One region of the Bacillus sp. PK6-16 genome, then DNA from elsewhere that is predicted to be linked to it. Evidence: riboswitches for the same ligand, from Rfam matches in the RefSeq annotation. Region 1 holds a riboswitch; each other region holds the start of a gene.
The links. A riboswitch is a leader RNA that binds a small molecule or an ion and turns the genes downstream of it on or off. The one in region 1 is predicted to bind magnesium.

Region 1 (10,954 bases):
TATCCGAAAAATGGTCGTGTAATTTTACATGTAGATATGAATTGCTTTTTCGCATCTGTTGAAATTGCTCATGATCCATCATTACAAGGAAAGCCATTAGCGGTTGCTGGAAATGAAAAAGAGAGAAAAGGAATTATTATAACATGTAGTTATGAGGCGAGAGAATACGGAATACGTACGACGATGCCCCTTTGGGAAGCGAAAAGGTTATGCCCGCAATTAGTTGTAAGGCGTCCTAATTTCACATTATATCGCGAAGCTTCATTTCAAATGTTTCAAGTCCTTTCTCGTTTTACAGAAAAGATACAACCAGTCTCAATAGATGAAGGATATTTAGATATTACAGATTGCTACGCACTTGGTTCTCCTCTTGAAATAGCAAAGATGATTCAACAAGCACTATTAACAGAGTTGCAGCTTCCGTGTAGTATTGGAATCGCTCCAAATCTTTTCCTAGCAAAGACCGCTTCAGATATGAAAAAACCACTTGGTATTACCGTGCTTCGAAAACGCGATATTCCAGAACTGATTTGGCCACGTCCAGTTGGAGCAATGCATGGAATTGGTGAGAAAACAGCTGAAAAATTAAATGATATTCATATACAGACAATTGAACAGTTGGCAAAGGGAGACGAGCATATCATTCGCGCTAAAATTGGCAAGCACGGTGTTGATTTGCAAAGGCGTGCAAAAGGTATGGATGATAGGGAAGTGGATCCGAGTCAAATGGGACAGCATAAAAGTGTCGGTAACTCGATGACTTTTTCAAAGGATATGGATGAAGAGAAAGAATTACTTGATATGTTAGAACGTTTATCAAAGTCAGTGAGTAAAAGGTTACAAAAGCGAACCCTTGTCAGCTATAATATTCAAATTATGATTAAATACCATGATAGGCGAACAGTAACACGGAGTAAGCAATTGAAAAATGCGATTTGGGAAGAACGCGATATTTTTCAAGCAGCATCCCGTTTATGGAAGCAACATTGGGATGGTGATTCCGTTCGTTTACTAGGTGTTACAGCTACTGAAATAGAGTGGAAGACAGAATCGGTGAAACAATTAGATTTGTTTTCATTTGAAGAGGATGCAAAAAAAGAACCGCTACTTGCGGTCATTGATCAAATTAATGATAAGTATGGAACACCACTTTTACAACGAGGTAGTCAACTACTACGTAAGCAAGAGAAGTCGTTTCAACAAAAGTTAGAAAATAAGTTTATGTAGAAGGTGTCATGAAGTAGTAAAATCATGACACCTTTCCTAGTTAACTCGCTTCTAAATTTAAAGAAGTCTTCCATCCAGCTCCAGTAACGCCAGATTCTAATAGCATTCTACTTACTATTTTTTCAATTAAGATAGCCGCATTTGTCTTGCAATGTAATGTAGCCTGTATACACACCTTTTGATTAGAATCTACGTCTTCACTATACAACTCTTTTAAACCGATTCCTTCTGTACTTACCATATGCATAAGTAAAAAACGAATATGTGCTTCATTTTCTTCTGAACAAGTAAGGGAAAGTAAGTAGTTCGTTTGTTCTGGTGATTCTTCTTTTGATTTTTTATTCATAAAAAGAGCAATTGGGCGAAGAAGTATATTTGCTAGTAACACGCCGGCTGCACCTAATATAGCTGCAACGAGGAAACCGGCGCCTGTAAGAGTACCGACAGCAGCTGCACACCATAAAGTAGCTGCTGTATTTAGCCCTCTAATACTAAAACCATCGCGGATAATAACGCCACCCCCTAAAAATCCAATACCACTAACGACTTGAGCAGCAATGCGGGATGGGCTAGCATCATGATCAAGCATGACGGATAATAAAACAAATATACAGGCACCAAGTGATACGAGAGCATTTGTCCGTAACCCAGCCATTCGGTGTCTCCATTGTCTTTCCATTCCAATGCAAGCTCCTACAATAATTGCTATAACTAACCTGAATACAATGTCGTACCATACCATCATGGTCACCTCCATATATAATATGTGTTATGTTTTTTAGAATGAGCGGGGGATACTCACTCATTCTTATTTTTACAACCAGCTATGAAACTTTTTAATATAAAGCTTTTTCAGGAATTGTGTTAAAAAAGCGTAGCCTAATAGTATTCCTACTAACCAAGGGAAATAGTTAAGTGGCAATGCTTGTAAACCAACGGCTGCACCAAGTGGTGAGAATGGAATATAAATCCCGATTGCCATAATAAGAGCGGTTAATAAAACGACTGGTGTTGATGCAGTGCTTTGAATAAATGGAATCTTTTGTGTTCTTATCATGTGAACAATTAAAGTTTGTGTTAACAATCCAACGACAAACCAACCGGACTGGAATAATGATTGCTCGCTCGATGTATTTGCACCAAATACATTCCACATGACTACGTATGTGATAATATCAAATATAGAACTAATTGGGCCGATACAAATAATGAAGTTTCGTAAGTTTGCAGTATCCCATTTTCGTGGTTTTTCTAGAAACTCTTTATCCATTTTGTCCCATGGAATAGAAAGTTGTGAAATATCATAAAGTAAGTTTTGAATTAAAAGATGAATGGCAAGCATCGGTAAAAAAGGAATGAAAGCACTTGCTACTAACACGCTAAACACATTACCGAAGTTAGAGCTAGCTGTCATCTTAATATATTTTAAAATATTTCCGAATGTAGTACGTCCTTCTAAAATCCCTGCTTCTAATATAGTTAAACTTTTTTCGAGTAGAATAATATCGGAAGCTTCTTTCGCAATATCAGTAGCAGTATCAACAGATATTCCGACATCAGCTTCACGTAATGCTACAGCATCGTTAATGCCGTCTCCCATGTAACCTACAGTGTGTCCATTTCCTTGTAATGCGTGTATAATACGAGATTTTTGCATTGGATTAAGCTTCGCAAATACAGTCGTTTCTTCGGCAAGTCTTGCTAATGCTTTATCTGGTAAAGAATCAATCTCGTAACCGAGGATTGGTTCGCAGATATCTAATCCAACTTCTTTACAAACCTTTCTTGTAACAATTTCGTTATCGCCAGTTAAAATTTTCACTTGTACACCATGTTTTTGTAATGCTTGAATTGCAGCTGCTGCAGATGGTTTCGGTGGATCTAAAAAGCCGATATATCCAGCGAGAATCATATCAGTTTCGTCTTTTACTGCGTACTCTGTATCATTTATTCTTCTATCTTTTTTATAAGCCACAGCAATAACCCGCATACCTTCACTATTTAGTGTCTCACTTAGTTTTTTGACATTTGAACGTATTTCCTCGGTGAGTGTAACGATTTTTTCATCCACTTCAGTGTAGTTACAAATTGATAAAATTTCTTCTACGGCACCTTTACAAACCATTGTATGTTCACCTGAAATATCCTTTACGATGACTGACATACGCCGGCGGGCGAAATCGAATGGAATTTCATCTAGCTTTTGAAAAGCTGATGGATTAAATGTATTGTTTTCCTCTGTATGCTTAATAACAGCTTTATCTATTAAATTTTTCAATCCAGTTTGATAGAAACTATTTAAATAGGCAAATTGCAAGACGCGATTGCATTCATTTCCCTTGGGATCTAAGTGACGAACAAGGACAACTTTATCTTCTGTTAAAGTTCCGGTTTTATCTGTACAAAGAATGTTCATAGCACCTAAGTTTTGAATAGAATTTAGCTGTTTTACAATTACTTTTTGTTTAGACATGTTAACGGCACCTTTAGCTAAATTAGCAGTTACAATCATTGGTAACATTTCAGGTGTAAGGCCGACAGCGACGGCAATAGCGAAGAAGAAAGCTTCTTGCCAATCACCTTTTGTGAATCCATTAATGAGAAGGACAATAGGTACCATAATAAGCATGAATGTAATTAAGAGCCAGCTTACTTTGTTTACACCTTTATCAAAGCTTGTTTCTACACGCTTTCCAATTACCTTATTGGCTAAAGAGCCGAAATACGTATCGGTACTTGTTGAGATGACAACAGCTTTTGCGCTACCACTTACAATATTTGTTCCCATGAAACAAAGGTTTTCCATATCGAGTGGATTGTAATTTTTTTTCATGTTTGTCGGTAAGATATGCTTATTTTCTGTATGGTAGCAGTGTTCGTATTTTTCTACAGGAAGTGCTTCCCCTGTTAAAGAAGATTGATTAACAAATAAATCTTTAGCGGATACAATACGCACATCAGCTGGAACGATATCACCGGCTGAAAGGGAAATGATATCGCCAGGTACAAGTTCCTCAATTGGAATTTCTGTTGTGTAATTTCGATTTAAATTCGTTACATTTTTTGTTTCATGTACAAATCCATTTATTCTAAATACGCTCGCAGTTGTTCGAACCATAGCCTTTAACTTATCGGCAGCTTTTTGAGAACGAAATTCTTGGGAAAACCGAATTGTTGCACTAAGTAGTACCATTGCAGATACGACAATTGTTCCTTGCATATCATCCGTGAAAAAGGAGAGTGCTCCAAGAGCTAATAAAACGAAAATAAATGGATTTTTAAATGCCGACAGAAATTGAATGTACCACGGTGCCATTTTATTATGAGCTATTTCGTTCGGACCATATAAAGAAAGTCTACGAGACGCTTCTTGTTTAGATAATCCATCTTGTGTTGTTTCTAAAAGTTTTAACGCAGAGCTTACATCTTGTGTTGCAACCTCCACTAATAATTCGTTATTTGTTTTCATGCTATCTTGCTCATAAGCATGCTTTGTTTCTTGTCTTTGTAAATTAAACATCGGTAGTTCCTCCTCTGTCATGAAGGAGGAAACAATCTGTTACCTAACTATTTGAAATGGTGAGGAACAGTTTCTTTCCTACCTACATGATGAAATATGAATGTAAAACGTATGGGTATCTGGGCCGAATCATCAATTGCCAACTGTTCCTCACCTCCGTACAATTTAGTAGTTTCTGAATATGCTATGTTTGTTTCATAGTAAGGTGCATATAGACGTAAAAAGACCTTTACTCAAAACGAGTAAAGGTCTGAATTCGCAGTTAAAAGAGTCCACAACAAAGACTGTTAGTAGACATAAATAAAAACAGTTTTTGTGTATGACAAAATACATGCACCTCTCCCTCGTTGAGTTTTAGCACTGTATAGCATAGGTACTGAAACCAGCTACATTAAAAAAGGCCTTCATTCCGACCTTTCCTGTTGACCCATTGGCGTCTCTCGACATTTTTGGGCAGCAGCGTTTCTCTATACAGGAGCCTCACCTAACAGAGACCATATTCAATTACATGTTGAATGTTAGCACTGTAAAATTGTAGTGTCAATATCTTTTTTATCTGTGTTTTTAAAATATTAAACGGATTTATAATAGATATGTGGGATGAAATGTATGATATTGATTATAAATAATATGAAAAATAAATATTTTTATAAAAGGGGAATTTGTAATGGGACCACAAAATTTTATTATAAATATTGAGAATCAAAAGTGGTTGTTTAATGAGCAGGAAGATTTATGTTCTCACGGGGAAATTTATTTAAATGTGGATGGAACGATTATTACACAAACAGGTATGGATGAGGAATGGGGAATAAGTGAATCAGCTTTAGCTCTGTTACGAACTTTAGATAAAGAATATATTTGTGATATTGAAAATGAAGAGGGGCTTATTTTGCACGGATGTGGCACTATGCTCATGTTAGGATGCCCAATTTCAATTCATTGGACTATAAACCATATAGGTGAAAATGTGGTTTTAAAGGATTTTGTCAAAGTTATTTCTACTGATCAAAAGGCTATATACTATGAAGGGCTTCATATAGAAGTAAATGAAAATGAATATAGAAAACAAATTGTTTCTTTTGCGCTACAGGCAAAAGAATTATTCAATAAATCAAGTGAAAAGATAATTTTAGATGAGTTTGATCAAAGTATGTATACAGACTTTTGGACGGAATATGATCATTTGTTAAATAAGTATAAATAAAAAAGCACTGTAACCAGTGCTTTTTTATTATAGATTACGAGATTGTAGGGTTTTCAAAAATAACAATCTCTGAACTGTTTGTAGTTGAAACACGTTGGGCGTAATATGTTAAAGCTGAAGAAATATATGCTGGTAACGTATCATTTGTATGTGATGTTGTATATTCATGGATTAATTCCTTTAAAGTTGTCCATTCTAATTGTGCTGGGTGATCAGACACGAAAGAACTTACCCAGCGATCAAATGAAGATGAAAAATCAGTTTGTAAACGAAATACTTCTTTCATAATAAAACGCTCCCTTAAAATGTAGTATAATTATTTTAACACAAAACACGAACGATAGCTAAATTTTTTGAGTATAACGTTCGTGTTATATAGTTGTCTAGATGTTTGGTTATGTAAATTCAATTTGCCATTTGAAATAACATTCCGTAAGATGAGAGATAGAGTATATTTAGAGCTGGAGGAAAGAAAGTGGAATTTGTATTTTTAGGAACTGGTGCAGGTGTTCCTTCAAAAGGAAGGAACGTTTCAGCAATTGCTTTACAATTGTTAGAAGAACGAGGACAAACTTGGTTATTTGATTGTGGTGAGGCCACGCAACATCAAATATTACATACATCTGTACGTCCGCGCCGCATTGAAAAAATATTTATTACGCATTTACATGGCGATCATATTTTTGGATTGCCTGGTTTATTAGGTAGCCGTTCATTTCAAGGAGGAACTACGCCTTTAACGGTGTATGGACCGAAAGGAATTAAACAATTTATTGAAGTGGCATTATCGGTAAGTACGACACATGTGAAATATCCACTTGAAGTTGTGGAGATAACAGAAGAAGGTACCGTATTTGAAGATAATGAATTTTATGTAGAAACGAAAAGATTGTCACACGGTATAGAATGCTTTGGATATCGTATTGTAGAGAAAGATATACAAGGTGCTCTTTTAGTTGATAAGTTGCTTGAGATGGGTGTGAAACCAGGTCCAATCTTTAAACGTTTAAAAGATGGTGAAGTAGTTGAATTAGAGGATGGCACGATATTAAATGGAAATGAGTTTATCGGCCCACCTCAAAAAGGAAGAATTATTACTATCTTAGGTGATACGCGATATTGCGAAGCGAGTAGGGAGCTTGCGCAAGATGCAGATGTACTTGTCCATGAAGCGACTTTCGCAGCAGAAGATGAGCAACAAGCGTATGATTATTTTCATTCTACATCTAAGCAAGCTGCGAGCATTGCACTTCAGGCAAATGCGAAGCGACTAATATTAACTCACATTAGTTCTCGCTATCAAGGAGATACATATAAGGAATTATTGAAAGAGGCTAGAGAGTTGTTTTCTAATACAGAAATAGCGACAGATTTGAAATCATTCCCAGTAGAAAAATAATTATTTTGTAAAAAATGGTAACAGCGGGTTACCATTTTTTTATGTCTAAAAAAATTTAAAAATAAAACTGTTATTATTTTATACTTATACTTGGATGATACAGAAAATTAGGATGGTTTGAATATATAGGATAAAAATACGAAATAATGATTATTTAGAAAAACTGTTATATAAGTCAGATGACATACAAGTGATACAAATAGCAGAAATGGACTTTTATTCAGAACTTTTAAAATTCAACAAAAGTAAGCGTTTTATAAAAAACAAGCTATAATGAGGGCAGATTATAATTTATGATAAGTCGCATGTATTTTAGTCATTATCGTAACAAGTGAAGTTGACTAAATCATGAGAGAGTAACACGAGAATTATAATAGGAAAGATATTACTATTATTTGTCATAAGTCTTTTTCACTTTTTAGCTAAACGATATGATTAGCAAGTGTAGCTATTACGAGTTCCTTAGTAGAAGTTTTTTATTAATAAGGTAGTGGAGATTTAATTGGTACACCACTCTTTAAAAGAGTTCAGAACATCAGCAGGTAGTCTAGGCGGAATAGCGGGTGCAAATTTAGTTGCATTAGCAATGGTTATATCACTTGTTTATGCTATGCTTGCAATGGCTTCTGTGTTAAACTTTGGATTGCTACCAGACTTTATTCTGGATTATCTTGTATCATTTTTAAATGAAAATAATGCTAAGATTCTTATGTATTATGATAACTGGTATTATTTCAGGTTATATTGGATTACTTTTATTCAAAAACTATCCAATTCGTGCAGCAGAACAAATTCGTGGTACAACTGGAAAAGCGACAGATGTAGCAGCTTAATAGAATAGTAGAATAAATTTTTTCATAGAGGTTTAGGGGGAGTTATGATGAAGTATCGCTCAGTATTTGATATTATCGGTCCAGTTATGATTGGACCATCAAGTTCACATACAGCAGGCGCAGCAAGAATGGGGCAAGTTGCTCGCCAGCTGTTTCGTCATGAACCAGAAAGAGTAAGCATTTCGTTATATGGATCATTTGCAAAGACGTATCGAGGGCATGGTACGGATGTAGCACTAATCGGTGGAATATTAGGATTTGAAACAGATGACTTACGTATTCCAGAGGCGCTAGAAATAGCAAAAGAGCGCGGAATTGAAGTGGAATTCATTGAAGAAGATGCCAATGCACCTCACCCAAATACAGCGAGAATTCGTTTGTATAAAGGTGAAGATGAAATTGAAGTTGTTGCTTGCTCAATTGGTGGCGGTAAAATTGAAGTTGTAGAATTAAACGGATTCGATCTTCAATTATCAGGCACGAGCCCAGCACTACTTATTGTAAATAACGATCGCTTCGGTGCTATTGCAGCGGTAGCTTCAATCCTTGCGAAACATGAGATTAACATTAGCACAATGAGTGTTTCTCGTAAAGAAAAAGGAAGAAGAGCGCTTATGGTCATTGAAACAGATGAATTATTAGCAGATGAAGTAATTGAAGAAATAAAAGCGCAACAAAATATTTGTCAAGTAACTATTATGGAATAATTGCAGGGGGGACACACCATGTTTCGGAACGCAGCGGAACTAGTGGCGCAAGCTAAAGAACAAAATGTAAAAATCGCAGAAATTATGATTCAATGTGAAATGGAAACAAGAAGTATTTCACGTGAAGAAGTAATTGCTGGTATGGAAAAGAACTTAGTCGTGATGGAGCAAGCAGTAGAACGTGGTATTCGCGGCGTGAAATCACCAACTGGTTTAACTGGTGGAGATGCTGTAAAAGTTCAAGCGTATATGAAGAGCGGAAAAGGCTTATCTGGAGATACGATTTTGGATGCAGTAAGCAAAGCTGTTGCAACAAATGAAGTAAACGCAGCGATGGGAATTATTTGTGCAACACCAACAGCAGGTTCTGCTGGAACAGTGCCAGGTGTACTATTTGCACTAAGAGAAAAATTGCAGCCTACACGTGAAGAAATGATTGAATTCTTATTTACAGCAGGAGCTTTCGGTATGGTTGTTGCGAATAACGCTTGTATTTCTGGTGCAGCGGGAGGATGCCAAGCTGAAGTTGGTTCAGCAAGTGGAATGGCGGCTGCAGCTGCAGTTGAGATGGCTGGTGGAACACAAGATCAAGCAGCTACAGCGATGGCAATTTCATTAAAGAACATGCTTGGTTTAGTGTGTGATCCTGTTGCAGGACTTGTAGAAGTACCTTGTGTAAAACGTAATGCAGCAGGAGCTGCGAATGCGATGATTTCAGCAGATTTAGCATTAGCTGGTGTAACGAGTACAATTCCATGTGATGAAGTAATTGAGGCAATGTTTAGAATCGGACAAACGATGCCAGTAGCACTTCGTGAAACAGCAGAAGGTGGACTTGCAGCAACGCCGACTGGTCGTCGCCTGCAAGAAGAGATTTTTGGGAAGAACAATAACTAAGTGTAATTATAGAAAAAGGAGCTCAAATAAACTTGAGCTCCTTTTTCTATTTTTTTTTTGTTAGTTGTTCTAATGTTTTTCCAAGATTATGTGATCGTTTCGTTGCCTGTGTAATACAAGAAATAAGTGCTTGTTGAAATTTATGTTCTTGTAATACTTCAATACCTGCTTCGGTAGTTCCACCAGGAGAAGTAATTTCCTTTCTCAAAATAGAAGGGTGTTTGTCACTTGCTTTTAGCATTTCAGCAGCACCAATCATCGTTTGAAGAATAAGTGATTTTGCAACATCTTCTTTTAAACCAATTTTTTTTGCAGCTTCTTCCATAGCTTCCACTACGTAATAAATATAAGCAGGTCCACTTCCGGATAATGCAGTGACAGCATGCATATCTTCTTCCTCTACAACAGAGACGAGACCAATCGTTTCAAATAAAGATGTTGCAGTGCGAATATGCTCCGCTGTTGCATGTTTTGAAGGGGAGATAGCGGTAGCTGATTTTAAAATGGCTGCGGAGGTATTTGGCATTGCACGAATAATTGGAACGTCTTTTTGAAGTAGTTTTCTAATTGAGTCAGTAGAAACACCTGCTAGTAATGAAATAATAAGCACGTTATTATTTATGTATTCTTTAAAAGGGGTAAGCGCCTCTGCAACATCCTTTGGTTTCATTGCTAGAAAAAGAATATTTGCATCAGTAAGTAATTCTTTTTTATTATGAGTACCTTTGACACCGTATTTTTTATGTAGCTCTTGTAATCTTGTCTCGTTAGAACGATTACTTACAGTAATTTGTTCACCTTTAACGACATTTGCATGTAACAAGCCACCAATAATAGCTTCGGCAATAGAGCCTGCACCGAGAAAGGAAATGTTTTGAATAGACATGATGTTCCTCCTTTAATTTTGGTTAGAAATTCTTATAAATGTACATACATTCGTTTTTTTATAGGAAACACCTCTTTTTATCTGAAAATAATGACAAATATATATAGAAGTTGTAAACTGAAGAAGTATTCATTTTTGAACCGGAAAGAGACAGGGGGGCTAAGCATGACGGCGATTCACCGAATGGAGATTCCTGTACCATTTGCAGTGGAAACTGTGAATGTGTTTTTAGTTGAGGGGGAGACATTAACATTAATTGATACAGGGACGAATACAGA
Region 2 (10,954 bases), 2.4 Mb from region 1:
ATACTCATTTCTTGCTTCAATTATTTCACCGCCCTTTTCTGAATAACATCCTGCAATTCACTCTTTACAGATAACCCTTTCTCTCTTCTATCCACTTGTTTTGTTACATACTTTCCGACTCCGAATGCAAATTTTTCTACATATACATACGAAAGCATTGCAAGTATAAACGAAAAAACAAGTGAAAAAATTAAAATAATAGGCAACGGTAATATTTCATGGAGCATGTATATAAGGGAAAACAACGATATAATATGGTATAAATAAAGACTGTAAGAAATCTTCCCCAAATATAACAAATATTTATTATGTAGCAAGGACGACAAAGTTGATATTGACAAACTTAATATGACCAATAAACATGCACTTATCGCCACTACGTAGTCTCGAAATATAAAATTATTGAGCACTTTCATTTCTCCAATAAGCCCTTCATACATAAAAAGTAAAATCGCAAATAAAAACCATGCAATTTTCGTGTTTTTAGTACAATTACTATAAAAAACTATTAAATTATTTTTATACTTCGCAACTAGTGCTCCTAGTAAAAACAGCACTGTGTAATGCAATGTTAATGCATAGCTTGTTAATGTTAAGCCCGAGCGAAACAAAAATAATATTACGACAGAACATATACTAAAACTAAACAATAATAGTAATGAACACCTTAACGTTTTTCGTAAGCAAATCATCAAAATTAACGGGAAAATTATTGATATTCGCATTTCATGGACAAGTGACCAAATCACACCGTTATATGCATCTGTATTATATTTCCCAACCAATAAAATATGTTGTGCGATTAAGCTTGAAGAACTTTCAATCGTCCATGAGCGATTAAACCATTCACTTAAATAAGAAATACCATATTCACTAATTGTAATCTGGCATACAATAGCTATAATTATTGCCACAATATAAGGAATATATATTCTGCATATACGTTTTAAAAGGTATGACCCATAGCTACTATAGTTTTTTTGAATAGATTCATACAAAACAAATCCGCTCAAAACAAAAAAGATAATAACTGATTCGTTACCACTACTAAAAATTAGACGAGCAGGCGTTTCTTTTAATAGATACACAACAAATGGTTTATTATCTTCATAACTGTAATTTTGAAATGCTGAAAAAATCATTAAATGATGACCAATCATTACTACTAATGAAGAAATCCCTCTTATAGAGTCCAATTCTTCGTATCTTTTCATCTTTTTACATCAACTCCTAATGAAATGATAATAATCATTTCAAAGCGACATCTTTATTCATATTCCTCTCCTTTCTTTTCATTCCAATTTTTCATATTAAAATGATTTTATAGTATAAATTTGAGTGTATTGTAACATTTTTTGTAATATTTTGAATAGAAAATCTCAAAAATTGGTATATACCAATTTCAACCTCGAAAAATGAGTAATATTGATAGAAAAACGCTATAAAAATATCTTGCATATTTACAAAATTAAAGAGCTGAATAGCGTTTTTTCAATATAAAATAAAAAAGATAGCCTATATAGGCTATCTTTTTTATTTTATTTAATTACTGGCACCACTATATGCTACATGTCGTTTCTCAATTCTCTCTTCAATTTCTTTCATATTTTCTTTATTATTTAATAGTGATTGTTTATTTTCAATTAATAATTGTTTAAAAGATTTTCTCACTTTTTTTCTCATTTTCATTGTCCTCCTTGGGGGATGATTTATATAAAAGATAAAGAATTATCTGTGTGTTCTTATAATAATTGATTGTTGTGAATTCTATTTGAACTTCATATGAAAATCTCGTTTATTTTCTGACAACTTTGTGAACACGAAAAAAAGACTCTCTAAAACTATGTTGAAATTAATTCACTTCATTACAAAAATCACTATTTTCATCAACTTTTATCATTATATCTTGTCGAAACATTTATATATTTAAAATTGAGTTCGACATAATTTTATTTACTATCATACTGTTTACAAAAACAAAAAGAAGGTGTCACCAAGTCAAAGTTCGACTTATGCAACATCCCTCTTTCCAAACTATTTATAGCATATTTATTAATATTTCAGGTCTTCCCCAATTCATTTCTTCACAAACAAATCTAAGTTTTTCTTCATCCATTGTGTGTAATCCTTCTTCTAGTGAACATGAAATTGGAACTTCACAGTGAATTTCGGCTAATTGTAACGAAATATTTAAGTTCTCTAAATCACTTTCAATCTTCGTACGCTGCGCTTTTGTTAATGATTCTACATTTTCTAGTACAGCGGATACTGTTCCGTGCTCTTGAATAAGCTTATACGCTGTTTTTTCACCGATACCTTTTACACCTGGATAATTATCACTTGTATCTCCCATGAAAGCTTTTGCATGGACGATTTGCCACGGCTCTACACCTTTTTCTTCCATGATTTTCTCCGGTGTGTAATATTCGTAATTTCCAATTCCTTTACGCAGAAGCATAACTGTAACGTTCTTATCAACAAGTTGAAGTAAATCTGTATCACCAGTTAAAATATAAACTTCAGCTTCATTGCAATATTGTTTTGCAAGCGTACCGATACAATCATCGGCTTCGTAGCCTTTCATACCGATAACTGGAATGGATAATTTCGCAGTCATTTCTTGCACTAAATCGAATTGAGGAATTAATTCTTCTGGTGGCGCTGCACGATTTGCTTTATAATTCGAGAACGATTCTGTTCTAAATGTCGTACTTCCCATATCCCAGCATGTAACGATATGTGTTGGTTCGATCGCTTGCGTAGCTGTTAATAAGTGTTTCATATAACCATGAATCCCGTTCGTAGGGGTTCCATCTTGTCGTTTCATAAATTGTCCGTAGACACTTGTTGCGTAAAAAGCACGAAATAATAGTGCCATACCATCAACTAATAATACTTTTTTCATAATTCCTCTCCTATTAAAAAAATAATAACCTTACGTTATCACGTAAGGTTATATAAATAGATTACCATTCTACGTTTTTGCTCAACTTTGTCTATTATACATTGTTTTTGTATATTTAGCACCATTAACACATTAAGACGTTCTACTACAACAAGTATGCAATATGCCTGAATACGTATTTTTTCCAGTAGAAACAACGACAGCCTTTGCATTTCCACTAACGATATGTGAACCTTTAAAACATACATTTTCAAGCTCAAGTGGATTATAATCTTTCATCCGTTTTAATGGAATAAATCGTTTACGTTCAAGGTGATAGCAGCTTTCAAACTTCTCTATATTCGCTTCGTTTCCCGTTAACACAGACTCATTCACTAATAAATCATCTGCATAAATAATACGTACATCAGCTGGCACAGCATCTCCAGCCGAAAGAAAAATTATATCTCCAGGTACAAGTTCTTGCACTGGTATCTCCATCATTTTCAGTTCACTATTTAGCCCTGTACTACTAGAACATTCTACTCTAGATACAGTAATCGTTTCACGTTGTAATTCATCACACACACGTTGTTTTGAAAAACCTGGAATCATGCCACCAAGCTTCATCATTACTTCTGCGAGAAGTGCTCTTTTTGAAGTTAGTTCATTTCGGCCATATACTTGAATACGTTTTTGTGCCTCTTTCATTGATAGTCCGTCTCTTGTTGTTTTAAAATATGCAAATACAGATTTTACATCTCTTGTTGCAATTTCAATTAATAAATCTTTATTTTTTTGGAGCATTGTTTGTTCTTTTATTGATTTTTTACTTAGTTTATATGACGTGTTACCCACAGTTTTGTTTGCATATAACATATTATCGTCTCCTCCTTTACAACATAGGAAGAAACGCTTTGTTTCTCAATTTATCCACTTTACTGTGAAAGTGTCTCGCGTTTTATAAACGCTACATTATGATAAATATAGAGGGAGGAACAAATCGTTTCCTGCCTACATCATATATTTTTGATTTGAAGTATATGGGTAACGGAACCGAGTCAGAATTTGACATGCTCCTCACCTCCTCGTTTAATTTTATAGTTTATACTATGAAATTACTCATAGCTTGGTAACAAAAAAGGCCCCTACCCTTAAGAGAGTAGCGGCCATTACATACACAAATAAACGATTTCTAATATAATTAGAAATCTACGGACCTCTCCCTCACCGAGTTTTAGCACTGTATAGCATAGGTACATTACCAGCTACGTTAAGAAAAACCTTAATTCGATCATTCCTGTTGACCCATTGGCGTCTCTCGACATTTTTGGGCAGTAGCATTTCTCTATACAGGAGCCTCACCTAACAGAGACTTATTTTCATTACATTGAAAATGTTACTCTTATTTAAAATAGATGTCAACCGTAGCCTACAATTTTTTCAAAAGGTATGGCAAACTAACATATATAAAGTGAAACTTTAATCAGCCCTCACCAATCGGGCTTTTACGGGATAAAATAAAAAACTTTACGTTTAAACGTAAAGTTTTTAATAAGTTATACAACCAGCAATTACAATCCCAATTGAAATTGCTAAAAACATAAGAAAAAGACCGACTGCTTGATTATCTTCTTCGAGACTTTTGTTTATATTAAAGCGTGGTGTAAGCCACTCAGCTAAATAAAAGACGATAATTTGAGCCAAAATCCCAACTGCTCCCCACGAAATCATATCAAGAAGTGAAATTGAATTAGCTGCTGTCGAATATAAAACAACAGCTAACCCAAGTAATCGTCCTCCAAGCACATAGCTTACCGCCTTATTTCCTTGAGCCATTAACTTAAATTCCTTTACTTTCGTTGTCACTTCCATCAAGAACAGACCTATACATAAAAGGCCGAGTGTTACTACTAAATATAATAAAAAATTAATCATTTTTTCCCCTCCTTTTTATACCTACCGGTAAATAGTACGATTCATTTCCTGTAATCTTTTCTCCCGCGCGAATACCGATACTACTCGCTTTTCCAGCAATTAAAAACGAACCAAACACATATGACAGTTTCTCGATCCCTTTTTCTGTTTCCAAGGATACGACTGGCAGTTCGATATACTTTTGAAATATCGGCAGTGACGTTTTATATGTTTGGTGTGCATTTTGAAGCATAATATTTTCGTCTTTATCGCGAATCGTAATTGTATCTCCTTCTCTCCCAAATGAAGGTTTTTGAACGAAAGAACCTTTTCCTAAAAATAAATCTGGTTCTAAATATGTAGGTAACATATATTCTTTAATCCACTGTTGTTCCTCATTTGTATAAAAGGCCTCTTCTTCTGCTAACCCCCAAATAAGACACTGAATTGATTTTGGCTGAAGTAAAAATGCTGACAAAGGATTTATTATAAAAAGCTTTCCGGCTTTTACAAGTTGTAACAATTCCACACCTACCAAATCTCCTGTTTCAGGATCTTGATCCTCAATTAAATCTTCTATCGGATATGTTTGGCGATATAAAACATCAATCTTCGCCCCATCTTTATCGACTAGAGCATCCTTTGTAATTCTAAGTTCTGACATTGGCACTACTTTATTTTCAACATGGCATAGCTGACTTAAATACATAGTGGTATTCCAATCCTCGATATGTTCAGGATGTGCTGTAAAAACAACATTTGGATTATCTAATCCCTTTGTCGCTTCCATTACTGCTTTCGTTACACCAGAAGATAGCAATCGTTCTTGATCCGAGTTTGGATCATCATAGCCTAGATTTCCACATACTTTCCCATTCATTTGAAAGCATTCCATAATAAAAGTTGGTGTATCACTATTAAACTCAAGCATTTTGATTTGGTTATCCTCTGTTACGGCAAAATCAAATCGCGAAATTACAGATTCAGGATAAAGCCCTTTCATTCTAATGAATGATAAGCTCGCAGGAGGAAAACCAAGCTCAAGAAGCTGTTCGTCACTTAAATTTCGCAAAAGTCTAGCAGTCTTAAAAAATATTTTACCCATTCGTTCAGTCGCTAAGTGTACTTGTTCCAAAGTCTGATTTGTTATAGAAAAAACATGAAACAAACTATACTCACATTCATATAAATCCGACCAAAAATTCGGATATTTTAAATAAAATTCTTTTCTATCCCTTATGTATTGCGACATATTTTAGCCCCCAAATCCTCCCTTTGAACCGCTTCCAATTCCACCTTTAAATTCAGCAGACGATTGATACGATTTAAACGCCGATGAATTTTTAAAAGTGGATTTATTTTGATAGTATCGTCCACCATAGAAGTAATGCCCACGATAACCTGAACTACTATCATCACACTGCCATACCCCAAGTTCATCATCCCAATCCCAATCAGAACAACTATTATCATTCGGTTTTGGGGGAAGATCTTGTGCGCAACCAAATAAAGTGCCAGTCATTAAAGACGTTACGACACCACCTACTAGCCATTTCGTTTTTGTCACCTTCGCACTCCCCTTTTTAAATTCTATTCCTATTATATAGGATGGCATGATAAAGTAGAAGAAAAAGGAAGAAGAGGGATTAAATGCGCTTAGAATATCGACTTAATGATGAAACGAAAGGGTATCCTGCTTTATGGAACTACGCCAATATTTCTAATTCTGAAATTATCGCACGCATGACTTGTGAATATTTTATTAAAGAGAAAAATACTTATGTTGTTACTGCAACTTCGGTTGATCCAGACGGAACAGCAGTTATTTATATTCAAAAAGAAGTTTTCACAAATGACCCTTCAGACCCTACATACTCCTACATCGGTTTTGAAATTAGAGAACTAAGTGAAACGAGTTCAAACATAGTAGATAGTCAAGATGTATGGAACTATGAAGAAATTTTACCATCTCTTCATTCAGATATTATATATATTCAGCGAGACGGCATGTCTATGGAGTTCTCCTTAGATTCAAGAGAGATTGATGAAGACAGAAAGTGCTACATTTATTACGGAAACTTCACAGGTGAATCAAGATAATATTGATATATCTATGCAACAAAAAACCTTACGTATAAAACGTAAGGTTTTTATATAGCCCCACATATGCCGTTCTCTCTAGATGTCCATAAACCTGCTCTCACAGGTGGATGCTCTCACAAATGTTTGTAACTTCCTTCTTAAAAAGATGGCATGTTAGCTACATTTAAATATTGAACTTCCATATTAAACTTATTGGTTTAAGACATGCATAAGCTACGTACACCGTAGGAATTTTATATAAGGTTAGTTGAAATAAGACCCCCGCACGTGCCGCTCCTCGTAAATGTCCAAAAACCCGCTACTCGCAGGTGGATGCCCTCACAGTTACCGTACATCTTCCTCCACAAGGAAGGCTTGATGATGGTCGCTAAATATTGAGCTTCCGTATAACTAACATCGGTTTTAGACATAAATAAGTTACGCACACCGCAGGATGTATTATTTACTTGTCGTTATATTATCACATTGTTTCTAATGTGTAAAATACAAAGTTTTTCGAGCAATCTCTTGCTTGTGACCTTATTTTAATACAAATTATTTTTGCATGCAAGTGATTAATCTTCTTCTTTTGCAATTTGATTTTCTGGATAAGAAATCCAATCACTCCAGCTACCTGCATACAATTTTACATTTTGGAATCCAGCCAATTTTAATGCAACGATATTTGGACATGCCGTAACACCAGAACCACAATATACAATTGTTTCCTTATCTTTCGACAGATTTTGGAATCGTTCTTGTTGCCCAGCTTCATTCTTAAATTGTCCTGATTGCAACATTCCATCCTTCCAGAAATGGTTTACCGCTGTTGGAATATGTCCTGCTTTATGATCGACAAGTTCCTCTACACCAGCATAACGTTTCGGCTCTCTTGAATCAATTAATGTAACATCCGCACCTGCACGGATATTCTCTCTGACCGTTTCCATCGTTACAAGCATATGATCTTGTATATTAGCTTTGAATGTTTTTCGTATAGCAACAGGAATTTCCGCTGTTGTCGGTAGTCCATTCTCTTTCCAAGCCGGGAAACCACCATCTAATATATATACTTTCTCATGTCCTACATAGTTACATAACCACCATAAACGAGCAGCATTTGCACCGGCTTGACTGTCATACGCAATTACTGTCGTATGCTCATCAATACCAGCCTCCGAAAGCTTGTCTGCAAACTCCTCAATATTTGGTAAAGGATGGCGGCCACCATGTTCTGCTATAGGACTTGATAAATCTAAATTCAAATCAAAATATAACGCATGAGGAATATGTCCTTCTTCATACTTTTCTCTACCCCAATTAGGATTCGCTAAATCAAAACGACAATCGATTATACGGACATTCTCATCTTCTATATGCTCACGTAACCATTCGACTGTAACTATCATCTTTAACGACCTTCTTTCTCTTTCAAACGACTTACATACTCCATAACCATTTCTTCTGTAACATATTTACGCTGCAAGGTAACACCATTTTTTGCAAGATCATTAATTTGCTTCGTTACAACATTAATGACATCAACCGAAAATTCTTTCCCATTTGACGCAAGAGATACGGCAGCTTCAATAGCTGCTTCACGCTGTGCATCTAATTGTAAACATGCTTTTACACTTTCATTTTGTTTACGAGAATGTGCTGTAATTGCTTTATGTACTTCCATCTTCTCTTCCCCCTAAATAGTTATACGTTTTTATTCAATTCCATTGCAAGCCGGATCATATCACGACATACAATCCCATTTTCAATAATCTCTTCTTCATAATGCTTCGAAAAGTAATCAAAATCAATAGAAAAAATACGAAATCCACATTTTTGATATAAAGCAAGTTGTGAAACACTAGAATTGCCTGTACCAACTTCAAGTTTTGACATACCGTATCCTTTAGCAGTTTCTACAGCATGCCTTAATAGCTTCTTCCCAATCCCTTTTCCTTGCAAATGCTCTGCAACCGCAATATTCATGATTTCCATCGTCTTTGGCCTTGTTTCCAAAAGAACATATACACCGATAACGCTCCCCCCCTGCTTAGCTACGTATGTTAATCCTCTTTGTACATACGTAGCTATTTGCCGTTCACTTGGATCAGCAAGTAACAATAGAGACTTCGGTATAGCCTCTTTTGGAATACGTTCTATTACAACAGACATAAAAAATTCCCCCTTCTCTATTGTTCTAAACCCTCCTTGTCTACCATAAGTAATAGAAAGGAGGGATTCACCATGGACAACAATGAGAAAAAATGCAACGTCATCTCTATTGATGGAAAGAAGAAGAAAAGCGACACGTATTCCTATCCAAAATTAGTAGTTGAAAACAAAACATATGAATTTTCTTCATTCGTCTTATGCGGTGAAACACCAGATGGCAGACGACTCGTTCTTACTCATATGATTTCTACCGATGAATTTGCTGGATTTGTAAAATCTTTAGATACTGTACTGCAAAAGAAAATTGAACGAATCTTTTTCTCCTAACGATTATATAACATAAATTTCTTTTTCAATCTCTACTAACTGCTTTTGCAATTGTTCTTTACTTTGTTCATATAGAGATACATCAATCGTTTCAGCCAATGCAAACAATATACTTTCATAATAGTTCATCACATCTTGCTGCATCACTTTTTGGAATAAGTTCCACTTCATATCCCACTCTTGCTTATAATGATGAACAAATAAATCTTTTTCATCAGCTACATAGTTTGATACGAGCGGTTCTAATACAGATTTAGCGTCTTCTTGCATAAAAGCTTTGTCATTCTTTTCAAAAAAGCTTTTCTCATTTTTAAAATGTGCCAATGCTTTTTTGAAATCTTTTATTTCAACTGAAGGAAACGGTTCTTTATGTGTAATATCTTTATATTCATACTCCACTGTTCCATTCATAGAAATTGATTCATTTTCTACTTTACAGTTCACTACAATTTCGTCCTTTGCACGCTTCATCGCTTCATCTATCCATTTTTCAAGGCGTAATGATGTCGCACGCATTTCTTGCAATAAATCATGCTGAATAAATGCTACTAATTCCATAACACACTGTTGCAATTGTGTTTTCACATTTCCATCCGTTCGAAGTGACGCCGGATTAATAAATTCAGTAAACACATCGTTATAGCGTAGGAATAGACGCTGTTGCACGTAATAAAGCAACTCTTTCACTTCATTTTGCATCGCCTGTTCTTCAGCAAGTACACTATATGATGAAATGATATGAAGTAGTTGATCACGCTCTGCTTCATATTTTTTCGTTTGCTTCTCTTTCTCTTCATTCCCCTGTTTTGCACCCTTTATCATGTTTACTAAAAGCTGATCTGCCCCTTGCAAAGCACCATATAGAGCATGCACAGAAACAAGCATTAAATCTCTCATCATAAAGGACGTAAATGATTCCTCAAACTTCGTAATCCCAGAGTTTTGTAAAATACCATACTTCTCTTTTTCAACATTCTTTCCTTGTTTCTCTTCAAGCGCACATAAACTTGAAATTGCAAATAAACGCGGATTTCTAATACCGTATTGCAGCAGCTGATCTGCGATATAACCTTTTACCATTTCAAGTTCTTCTTCAGACTCTGCTAAATCCGCCGCATTAATTAAGAAGAACATTTTATCAAGGGCAAAAGTATCCTTTACACGACCAAGCTGAATTAAAAATTCACGGTCAGCACGAGAGAATACATGGTTATAATATGTTACAAATAAAATAGCATCTGCGTTTTTAATATACTGGAATGCAACATCCGTATGGCGAGCATTAATAGAATCCGCTCCAGGTGTGTCTACAAGCGCTACTCCCTGCCTTGTTAAAGCACAATCATAATAAAGTTCCATATACTCAACGAAGCATGATTTCTCTTCATTCGCTACATAATCAGAGAACTCTTCTAATGTAACTTGTACTCGTTCTCCTAAATAAGTAGAAACTGCATCATACCCTTTTTGTACCGCTCGTAAAAAGCTAAATGTTGTTTTTTGCTTCCCAGTTGGTGAAGGATATTTCATAACTTTATCAATTTGTGCTAACGCTTCATCTAACGTAGCAAT
Region 3 (10,954 bases), 1.6 Mb from region 1:
TTACTCACAATAAATTGGGGTAGAAAACTAAGGAAAAATACAGCCGTTTTTGGGTTTAAGATTGCCGTGGTAAATCCTTGTCTAAAACTTTTAACCGTTCCAATATCCTTAGAGTTTACTTCCACTGAACCTGACATATCTTCTTTTTTAGAAAAGGCACTTTTAATTGACTTTACAGCTAAATAAATTAAATAAAATGCCCCAGCATATTTTATTAATGTAAATAGCATAGCAAATTTCATTAAGATAGCAGAGAGTCCTAGTGTAGCCATTATTGTATGAATCATCATTCCAGATACCGTTCCTAAGACGGTCTTTCTCCCACCATTTCTACCATGAGAGATAGTGTTTTTTGTAACTAAAGCAAAACCGGGACCAGGCATCATTATAATAAGGAGTGCTGTTAGGATAAATAGCAAATAATTTTCCATTTTCTGGTATTTCCCTTCTGATTTTTAGTTTCGCTTATAGTATAGCTTTTTTCCTTAAAACATTAAATATAAAAAGTGTGATCAGGATAGTATCATAAACTTTCAAGGTGTTGTAATTGATTTATAGAGGGCTTCACTTAAATAATGTTCTTCTGTAAATGAGCGTTTTAATGAAATGCCATTTATACAAATAATCAGATTTTTTATGGAATGATAACGCAATTAAATAAATTAAGAGCGTTTTTTAATTACTTTTTCTCGGAACAATCTTAATTTTCTTTTGTTTATTGAGGGTATTAGTATCAACTTGACCAAATATTATCCAAAAACTACATTGATAAAACAGACAGCAAAGCTATGCATACATTTTCTTTAGACAATTAGCTAAATATCATTTAAGCTGTAATTTTATGAAAATATAATAGCTGATTTCAAATATAATTGTAAAAAAATGTAAGTATATGACCTGTTTTTACACGTATCTCGGTTATACCCCATATTGATATAAAGGCGTTATCCTTTCCTATGATTTCTCAGAAAGAATACTGCCTTTTTCTTTTTAGGGGGTATTTTGTCTAGTTAGCTTGATAGCGATGTGGTTCTACCCCTTATAAATGTTACAAAAATCTTTCAAATAGCTCTAACTTGCACAATGCTTCCCGTTAATATAATACGCTGATTCTGTGAAAACCGTAAATACAACCTCTACTTCTGGAAGTCCCAAATCCATTATATATGTAGTAATGGCCTTGGCAAATCGATCACGAATTTCCTGTCCACGCTCGAACCATTTCACTTCAATAAGAGGAAACGCTTCTATTTCTTCTCCATTGAATATAAACGTAGAACTTGGTAGTTCCAACGTAAAATTATCCGTACCACACTCACAAATTTCTGCGAGCTCTTCTACTAATGGCTTACTTAAGTGTTTTAATTGTTCAGTAGTAATTCCACGAAACACAACATGCGGCATGTGAATCCCTCCGTTAGATAGCTTTATATTTGCTCACATCATAGCACAATTTATTTTGCTACACTAGAATCTATTGATACATTTCAATGACATTCTTAAGAATGATCATATGTTATTGAAGCAATACAAGTATTGTAACTATTTAAAACATATGAGTGCTCGGTAATTGGGTAAATAAAAAATGCCTTATCATTCTCCCTGTAAGGAGGCATGAGGGGGCCTCTATTAGAAAAGGGATGGTGCGCTTATATATTTTAAAAAGAAAAGACACCCTAAAGTGCCTTCCTCCGACTTGATAACCACTTTAATTTTAATAACATTGGATTCCCATCCGAATATTATTTTACCACGTTAAGTAATGTTAGTCATTGAGAAAGTCAAATACGTAGTGTTCATATATAGTGACCCCTAGGATCAAACAAGATTTAATACAGTTTTTTTGTTAATCCAAAAACAAACGATAAACCTAAAACCGCGCTAGAATAGAAATGTATGAAAAAATGCATAGGTCCATAGAACGAAAAAAGGAGGTTTCCTTGAGAGAGTAGGGTTCCTCTTTTTCCTTGCTACTTATAATGAGACGTTATATCAACCTAACATGTATAGGATATACACTGTTCCTTATTCAACTAAATGGCAGGTTAGTTGAATTGTATTTTGGTCAATATGGGAATTTTCGGATGCCCTCTAGAATATAAAAAATATAGATTGTATTATAGGGGGTATATAATGAAACAAAACATTTATGATAATCCGTTTTTCTTTAAAAAGTATAAGTCATTACGTGAAGCTGGATTTACCTTTAATGATTTTGTTGAACAGCCAGCAATTAAATCTATAATTGCTAATCTTACAGATAAGTCTGTATTAGATTTGGGATGTGGAACTGGTCACTTTTCTATGTACTGTGTAGAAAATGGTGCCTCGAAAGTTATGGGAGTGGACATCTCAAGAAATATGATTGAACAAGCTGAAATGTATAACAAAAATGAAAAAATAGATTATATGTGTGTACCAATAGAAGAACTTAATTTGCCAAATCAAAAATTCGACTTAATAACAAGTTCTTTAGTTATACATTACATAGAAGATTACTCACATCTAATTAAGAAAATAAGTGGTCTGTTAAAAAATGATGGTGAATTTATCTTTTCAACAGAACATCCAATAGTAACAGCTCGAAAGGAAATGAATAATTGGTTTAAGGATAATAATGGAAATAGATTACATTGGGCATTAGATAATTACCAAGAAGAAGGAAAAAGGGAGGAACATTGGTGGATAGATGGTGTTGTTAAATATCATAGAACAATTTCAACATTAATTAATACTCTAATAGACAACGATCTTGTAATAGAGAAAATTATTGAGCCAGAGTCAACTCCAACAGGATTAGAAAAAATGCCAGAATTAATAAATGAAAAACGGAGACCATCTTCTATTATCATTAAATCAAGAAAATATTAAGGTTGAACCCCCGTTGATTAACTACTGGCTTTATTTTTAAAAAAAGAGTAAAAATTTTTTCTAATTTTAAAAATAAGATTGTGAAGAAATACACTTAAACTAACGGGTGCTTTAAGTGAGCAAGAAATTAAAAACTTTTAACTTCAGCTTTCGAAAATTATGTAAATAAGTTGTCCATATGGACAGCTTATTGTGTTTTTAGCTTAGCGTGGGTTTTTTTCGAAATGCTGGCGGTACCCCATCGTCATCAAGCTAAAATTTTATAGTACCCTCAGAACAAGATTTTTTTCTAATTTGTAACTGAAAAAGATAACAGGATAATATACTAATCATTTAATGGGAAGGGGATGTGATTGAGGTGAATAATGCATATAATGAAAAGACGCATACATCGATTAAACAATTATTAAAAAAGTTTTCACCAAAAGCTCCTGGCTTTGCATATATTGCTAGTTTTGATAGCGGAGTAACTTATAAAGGTGCGGTTGCCTTAGCTACTATAGAGGGAAATATACCTATAACTACTAAAAATATTTTTAATATTGCCTCGGTTTCTAAACAATTTACTGCGTTTTCTATATTACTCTTAGAACAAGAGGGAAAATTGAGTTTAGATGATTCAATTGTAAGGTTCGTTCCTTCTATAGGAGCATATGCTGAACCTGTAACATTGAGACACCTAATTCATCACACTGGTGGACTAGTTGATTATATGGAATTGGCTGTATCAGCAAATATTAAATTTACAGATACATTAACTGTGGAAGAATCGTTAGAGCACCTTAAAAATCATCAAATTGCAAGGTTCCCAGCTGGCACAAAATTTGAGTATAGCAATACAGGATATTTTTTATTATCACAAGTGGTAGAGAAGGTAAGTGGCAAGTCTCTACGTCAATTTACAAAGGAGCGTATTTTTGATCCTTTACATATGAGAGACACAACAATTGTAGATTGCTACCCAACAACTATACCAATTATTAGTGGGTATTCGAAGAATGAGCAAGGAAAATATAAAATCTATGAAAGCCCTTGGGAACATACAGGTGATGGGGCAGTTCATACAAATGTTGAAGATCTTGTAAGATGGGGAGAAAATTTAACTACAGGCACTGTTGGTGGAAAAGAACTTGTTAAAAGAATGAGCGAAATAGGTCCGAAAATTTCTCCAACTGGGGAGACGATTATTGACAATGAAGATTATGCTTTTGGGCTAAGGCTTGCAGAAGGTTTTAACTGTCGATACTTGGAACATTCAGGTAGCTGGGCAGGTTATCGTTCACACTTCATGCGGTTTCCAAAAGAATATTTGACTGTTGTAGTACTAAGTAACTATGATGGATTTGACTCTAAAAAATGTGCTAATGAAATAGCAGAAATTGTTTTAGAAAAGTAAAAAATAGGGCGTAGAAGACAGTATCTAGATTTGGTTAACCTCACGTTGTTTTAGGTGTAATTGATTTTGAGAACGGAAGGCAAGCATATATTTATGCCTGCCTTTTTTCGTATTAAAACGAAGATAAATATTAATATTTATACAGTTAAAAAAATAATTAGAAATTTTTTAAATATAGATTAATTAATGAGGTCGAATTTTAAAATTTTTAAATTGAAATATAAAAATTATATATTATGATTATCAAACTCAATTTTATTAAAAATTGAAATGTTAATTAATATTCCTATTGCTATTAAATTGACCATTAAAGAACTTCCACCAAAACTTACAAATGGAAATGGGGTACCTGTAAGAGGAAATAGTCCTGTAATACCACCTAAATTTACAACAGATTGCATACCAATCATACATCCTATACCAATTGCTATAAAACTGCCAAATGGATCTACACATAATTGTGCAATTTTTAAGGAGCGAAGTACTATAGTCAAAACTCCAGCCAATATAATAAATACACCAATAAATCCTAGTTCTTCAGAAACTATTGCCATTATAAAATCTGTATGTGGTTCCGGAAGATAACCTGTTTTTTGTATGCTATTTCCAAATCCACGACCAGTGATTCCTCCAGAGCCAATGGAAATAAAAGAATTTACAAGCTGGTATCCATTTCCTTGCGCATCAAGAAAGGGATTGAAAATCGTAGTAATACGTGTCTTTTGAACTTCTGACAAACTATTTTGAATCAAGAAATATAAAATAGGTAACCACAAAATAGAACTGATGATAATTCTTTTGATTAGTAGATTTATATTTATTCCTGAGCAAAGAAATATGCTAAAACCTATACCTAATATTAAAAGTGCAGATCCTAAATTTGGTTGTTTAAAGATAAGAAAAAAAATTGTAGCTAAAAAGAATAAAAGTTTTCCGATACCTCTCCAGTTATTTTTAGCTTGTTTTTGTCTTAATGCAAAAAAGCGGGCTGTTACAAGTATTGTTCCTAATTTAAGAAATTCAGCTGGCTGTATTCCAAAGATCCATGATTGGGCATTATTTACCACTTTTCCTTTCCATAAAACCATAATCAATAAAAAAATCCCTCCAACCATAATACAGATTGAGACTATTCGTTTTTTCCATATTTCATATGGGAGTAAAGCACAAACTATTAACCCAATTGTTCCTAAAAGTAGCTTTGTTAATTGAGAATCAACAAAATGTCTACTGTTATAACCGTAATGTTGGACAGCGACAATGGAGCTTGCACTATACATCATGATAATACCTAAAGTACATGTTATGAATAGAGGAAGGAGCAATAGATAATCGAGTTTTAATATTTTTTTCATTTTAATATCCTCCTGATTTAAAACAAAACATAATATTACATTTGCTTATGAATAGAATCTTGTTCTCGTCAATTACTAAATATGACTTTTGTTTAGGAAGATTCTATCGCTTACTCCCTGTTTTTTTACGCAAAAATCCCCCTAGTATGTAACTAGAGGGATTCAAAATGGCATGACTAAATAAGGCTTTTTTCCCCCTAGTAGAGCTTTGGCACTATACAACGTAAAGTAATGAAAATTCATTACTTAGCTATCTTAAGAAGAGCCTTAATCCGACAATTCCTGTTCTACCCATTGGCGTCTTTCGACATTTTTGGGCAATAGCCTGTGTTTGCATAGGAGCCTCACCTAACAGGTTAAGCAATATAAATTTTATGTGTTTGTTTCGTGTAGCAAGCATAAATATATTTTTTTTGCTTGTCAAGCAACCATATTGCTAATTTTATCTGTTTTATTGCTTTATAGTCCTTTGAGAAATGATTTGAAAAAATGTATGTAATCATTCCGTATAAGTACATATTTTTGACTTGTAGTGTATCGTTTGATTAAGTAGTTTAACCATATAAATTTGATAAACAGTAAAGAAGATTTTAATCATAAAAGAAGATTTTTTTATGAATGTTCTTTTGATATACAGAATGACTAATTATTCATCTTTTGTTATAAAATTGGAATTTGATTAAAAACAATAAATTTCATATGTTTTATTACGTTTCTTTGAATTAAATCTATTTGAATTCTATGTTTTTTAAGGAGAATTTTAAATTTAAAATAAAATATAATTTCATTTTCTATAAAAGATTTTTTTATGAATGGAATTGAAAGTCAGTTGACAAATATTAAATTCTGGTTTAAATTTTGAAGTAATTCAATAAACTTTGTTAGGTGAGGCTCCTGTATAGAGAAACGCTGCTGCCCAAAAATGTCGAGAGACGCCAATGGGTCAACAGGAACGGTCGGATTAAGGCCCTTTTTAATGTAGCTGGTTATAAAAACCTATGCTATACAGTGCTAAAACTCAACGAGGGAGTGGTATACGATTTGATAGAAAGGCACCTCTGTGATTTTGGTAGGGCGGTCTTAATAATCATTTATTTGTATTGTGAAAAAACCTTTACTCCTTTTTGAGTAAAGGTTTTTCTGTTTAATTTTATTTATTTTTATCTGGTCTATATTCAAAAAGGAGGTAATTCTAACTAATGAATTTATTGCAATGTAACTATTATTGCTCTAATAAAAAATTTAAGGCAGATAAAATAAAACAAAACCACTCATGAAACTCTAGAGTCTCCCTTAGCAATATGAGGAGGAGTTAACATGAAGAAATTATTAAAGGAATTACTTGTAACCAAAAATAACTTGGATGCAGAGAAAGTTTTACGTCATCCATCGTATGATATTGCACAAGAAGTAAAACAGTTTTCAATTGAAAATCAAGTCATATTGCTAAATACGATTCCTGTATTAAAAAGCTCTAAAATTCTTCAATATATGGGTGCAGAAGAAAAATATAATATCTTAATTCACTTATCTGAAAACAAAGCTAAAAAGTTACTAAATTTACAACCGATTGATGAATTAGTAGATTTACTGCTAGCGGTTCATCCGGAAAAACAGGCTAAATTAATGGCGTATCTAGATAAAATCACAAAACATAACGTGAAAAAATTGATGACCTTCAAACTTGAAACGGCAGGAAGTCTTGTAACAAGTGATTTTGTTGCAGTTAGAGGAAATTGGTCAGTAAAAATGACATTGAAGTACATTAGGGAACATTCTAAAAATGTAGAATCAATATCTTATAGTTATGTTCTTGATAGTCATGGTTATCTTGAGGGAATCGTTTCCATACATGAGTTATTACTAGCAGCAGATGAAGAGATATTATCTACTATCATGATTCAAGAGGTAATTTCAGTACACGCTGAAGTTGACCAGCAAGAAGTTGTAAAAAAGCTACTGAATTATAATTTAGCAGCAATACCTGTCACAACAGCAAATAATAAAATGATTGGTATTATAACATTTGATGACGTAATGAATGTTATGGAAGCAGAAGCTACAGAAGATATTCAAAAGTTAGGCGGAAGTGAACCATTGAATCAATCTTACTTTGAAGCTAGCATTTGGAGTATTTTCTTAAAACGTCTACCATGGTTATTACTTCTTTTTGTTGCTGAGGCATATACAGGTACAGTATTAAAGTATTTTGAAGATGAAATTGAAACTGTAGTTGCCCTTGCTTTCTTTGTTCCGTTATTAGTAGGTACTGGTGGGAATACAGGAACACAGGTTGTAGCAACAATTACTCGTGCAATCGGTATTGGAGAGGTCAAATTTAAAGATATTTTCCGTGTAATGAAAAAGGAATTTGCAATAGGGATGCTTCTCGGACTTGCACTTGGAATAGCTGGCCTCACTCGTGCTTATATGTTAGGAGTTGGAACAGAAGTTGCACAAGTTGTAGCAATTACTTTATTATTTATTGTTATTTGGGCCTCTCTTGTAGCAGCTGTTTTACCTTTAATTCTAAGAAAATTAAAATTAGATCCTGCAGTTGTTTCAGGTCCATTTATTACAACATTTGTTGATGGAACAGGATTAGTAATTTATTTCATGGTTGCAAAAACGTTATTAAATTTATAAATATACACTAAAAAAACGAAAATCGGAATAAGTATTTTGCCTGAATTGCTAAAGTATATTGGGGAATTCAGACATGAGGAAATCAAACACTTTTGTATTTAGATAAATAATATTTTAATGGATTTATTGAATGTAATGAATGCTGGAGGATAAAACTATGAAACATCTCAGAAAAATCTTCAAACGAATTTTGCTTCTATTGTCTATTTTCATGCTTATTGGTATAGGCATATTATTTGGTACTAGCTATGGCCGAGAGCTTCGCATAACAATGGCTGGGAGTATACTAACTTCTCAGCATCCGCAATATGCGAAATATACATTCCTATCCCAAAAGGAACTAGATAAATTGCAAGATAGAATTAATCATCCGAAATGGTCAAATAGTGATGAGCATATTTATAAAAAAATAGCAGGAAAAAGATTAGAAGAATTTAAAAATCAGCCATTAGAAATTGATGTAGAAACGATTAAAAGTCACAAAGATAGTCGCTTTCTTTTTGAAGGAAATTTAGTTACTATTAGCAATCCCTTCAATGTTAAACTTGTTAGCCATCAAGGAACACAGGGCGCTAACAGAGGAGAAAAAATTAGCGTAATGGCAAAGCGTAATCATGCACTTGTTGCTGTGAATGCAAGTGGATTTGCAGATGAAACAGGAAGGGGTGGAGGAAATGTTGCTACTGGAATTGTAATAGAAAATGGGAAAGTTATTGATACGAATATGGATAGAAATACCCCTACAATTATTACAGGCTTAACAAAGTTTGGACAAATGATAACAGGAAATTATTCTACACAACAACTTTTGGATAAACAAGTCGTTTCAGCAGCAGGATTTATGCCACAGTTAATTGTAAATGGAGAAAAAATGATTACAGAAGGAGACGGTGGTTGGGGTTCTGCTCCGCGAAGTATTATGGCCCAAAAAGAAGATGGTACAATTATGTTTCTAGTCATTGACGGTAGACAGACGCATAGTATAGGGGCTACGTTAAAAGAGTGTCAAGATATTCTATATGAAAAAGGTGCTATAAATGCAATGGCTATGGATGGTGGTTCTTCTGCTACTCTATATTTAGGAGGAAAGGTTATAAATTCACCTTCTACATTATCACATGAAGATCGTTATTTACCTAATGCTTGGGTGGTAACAGCAAACCAAAAACAAAAAATAAAGATGACAATTGATGGGAGAAAAATAGATACCAAAACATCAGATGAATTTGATGCGAACATTTCAACGAATTTATGAATTATTAAAAATAGAACAAATACATGATTTTTATCTCGTTAGTTGGAAAATTGAAATTATTTTTTGAAATTAGAAATTATTATTTCATATTCATGATTTGCACAATATCAAATGAGAGTGATGAGGATTCCAAATTTACGGAATTCTTATCACTCTTTTTTAGTTTTTTGTAAATATGGAACAATATCCTTACTTTCACTGTCTATTAAGCGTTAAAACATTTTTTATTAAATAAATTACGAAAGGAATCATCATTTTTAACTAAGGGAGAAGATTGAATTGAAAAAATTATGGATGCTGCTTTTCGTTTGTTTCGCAGTTTTGTTGGTAGGATGTAATAAAAACGAACCACCAAAACAAGCATTTGAAGAATATATCAATTTATGGAATGATAGAAAATTTGCAAATATGTATGATCATTTATCAGACCATGCCAAAAAATCGATTTCTAAAAAAGAATTCACAGAAAAATATCAAAAAATCTATGAGGGGATTGGAGCTAATAATTTAAAAGTTAAAATGAAAGGAGAGAATACGAAAGATAAAGAGCTTTTTCTTTTTGAAGTTAAGATGGATACGGATGTAGGACCAGTTTCATTCATCCATGAAGCAAAACTTGTGAAAGATAAAGAGTCTTGGGAAATAGATTGGACACCAGACTTCATCTTCCCAGGTATGAAAAAAGATTACAAAGTACGTATGCAAATAGAGCAAGGAAAACGCGGAGAAATATATGATCGAAATGGAAAAGGGCTTGCAACGAATGGTAAAGCGACTGAGGTTGGAATTATTCCAGAGAAACTAGGCGAAACAGCAGCGCAAACGAAAGAAATAGTAGCACAATTACTTGATATGTCTATAGAAGAGGTCGAACAAAAGCTCACAGCGAAATGGATAAAACCAGACTCCTTTGTACCAATTGGCATTTTAAAAGAGGGAACCAGACAGAATGATTATATTGAATTAGAAGGAGTTTCATCTCACCCAGTAAATATTCGTACGTATCCATTAGGTGAAGCAGCGGCACACTTAACTGGATATATAGGAAAGGTGAATGCGGAGGAGTTAAAATCACTTCAAAAACAAGGTTATCAAGCAGATGATTTAGTAGGTAAGACTGGTTTAGAGAAAGTGTTAGAAAATAAATTGCGTGGTGAAAAGGGTGGACGTGTATTTATAGAAGATGAGAATGGGAAAGAGATTAAAAACGTAGCAAAAAAAGAAGCAAAAGAAGGAGAAAATGTTACGTTAACAATTGATGCTGCAATTCAAGAAAAAATCTTTAATGAGATGAAAACTGAAGCAGGGTCTAGTGCAGCGGTCAATCCTAAAACAGGTGAAACAATCGCACTTGTAAGTAGCCCTGCTTATAATCCAAATATAATAGTTAGAGGAGCATCGAAAGCCCAACGAGAAGCATGGAGTAACGAC

Region 2: linked by a shared signal. The riboswitch ahead of M1D66_RS18980 (P-type ATPase actuator domain-containing protein) and the one ahead of mgtA (magnesium-translocating P-type ATPase) in region 1 are both predicted to bind magnesium.
Region 3: linked by a shared signal. The riboswitch ahead of mgtE (magnesium transporter) and the one ahead of mgtA (magnesium-translocating P-type ATPase) in region 1 are both predicted to bind magnesium.

What each region holds. Positions count from the first base shown of each region.
Region 1 is NZ_CP096511.1:1,283,679-1,294,632, forward strand. Features, by position in the region: gene M1D66_RS06710 (DNA polymerase IV) at 1-1,227, shown strand, start outside; gene M1D66_RS06715 (MgtC/SapB family protein) at 1,268-1,969, opposite strand; gene mgtA (magnesium-translocating P-type ATPase) at 2,042-4,747, opposite strand; M-box (ykoK) riboswitch at 5,079-5,246, opposite strand; gene M1D66_RS06725 (hypothetical protein) at 5,415-5,954, shown strand; gene M1D66_RS06730 (DUF3932 family protein) at 5,989-6,240, opposite strand; gene rnz (ribonuclease Z) at 6,430-7,353, shown strand; gene M1D66_RS06740 (hypothetical protein) at 8,040-8,186, shown strand; gene sdaAB (L-serine ammonia-lyase, iron-sulfur-dependent subunit beta) at 8,234-8,893, shown strand; gene sdaAA (L-serine ammonia-lyase, iron-sulfur-dependent, subunit alpha) at 8,912-9,790, shown strand; gene proI (pyrroline-5-carboxylate reductase ProI) at 9,837-10,676, opposite strand; gene M1D66_RS06760 (MBL fold metallo-hydrolase) at 10,842-10,954, shown strand, end outside.
Region 2 is NZ_CP096511.1:3,724,752-3,735,705, forward strand. Features, by position in the region: gene M1D66_RS18960 (YveK family protein) at 1-20, opposite strand, end outside; gene M1D66_RS18965 (acyltransferase family protein) at 21-1,214, opposite strand; gene M1D66_RS18970 (FbpB family small basic protein) at 1,543-1,683, opposite strand; gene M1D66_RS18975 (5'-3' exonuclease) at 2,039-2,905, opposite strand; gene M1D66_RS18980 (P-type ATPase actuator domain-containing protein) at 3,038-3,763, opposite strand; M-box (ykoK) riboswitch at 4,099-4,264, opposite strand; gene M1D66_RS18985 (DUF350 domain-containing protein) at 4,436-4,822, opposite strand; gene M1D66_RS18990 (glutathionylspermidine synthase family protein) at 4,815-6,053, opposite strand; gene M1D66_RS18995 (hypothetical protein) at 6,057-6,368, opposite strand; gene M1D66_RS19000 (hypothetical protein) at 6,452-6,901, shown strand; RNA gene ssrS (6S RNA) at 6,955-7,138, opposite strand; RNA gene ssrS (6S RNA) at 7,160-7,342, opposite strand; gene M1D66_RS19015 (sulfurtransferase) at 7,459-8,292, opposite strand; gene M1D66_RS19020 (YpbS family protein) at 8,295-8,567, opposite strand; gene M1D66_RS19025 (GNAT family N-acetyltransferase) at 8,588-9,055, opposite strand; gene M1D66_RS19030 (DUF3931 domain-containing protein) at 9,128-9,382, shown strand; gene M1D66_RS19035 (dynamin family protein) at 9,386-10,954, opposite strand, start outside.
Region 3 is NZ_CP096511.1:2,869,736-2,880,689, reverse strand. Features, by position in the region: gene M1D66_RS14805 (LysE family translocator) at 1-431, opposite strand, end outside; gene M1D66_RS14800 (DUF1904 family protein) at 1,072-1,404, opposite strand; gene M1D66_RS14795 (class I SAM-dependent methyltransferase) at 2,134-2,871, shown strand; gene M1D66_RS14790 (serine hydrolase domain-containing protein) at 3,230-4,267, shown strand; gene M1D66_RS14785 (FtsW/RodA/SpoVE family cell cycle protein) at 4,495-5,622, opposite strand; M-box (ykoK) riboswitch at 5,809-5,985, opposite strand; M-box (ykoK) riboswitch at 6,493-6,658, shown strand; gene mgtE (magnesium transporter) at 6,940-8,268, shown strand; gene M1D66_RS14775 (phosphodiester glycosidase family protein) at 8,426-9,523, shown strand; gene M1D66_RS14770 (penicillin-binding transpeptidase domain-containing protein) at 9,803-10,954, shown strand, end outside.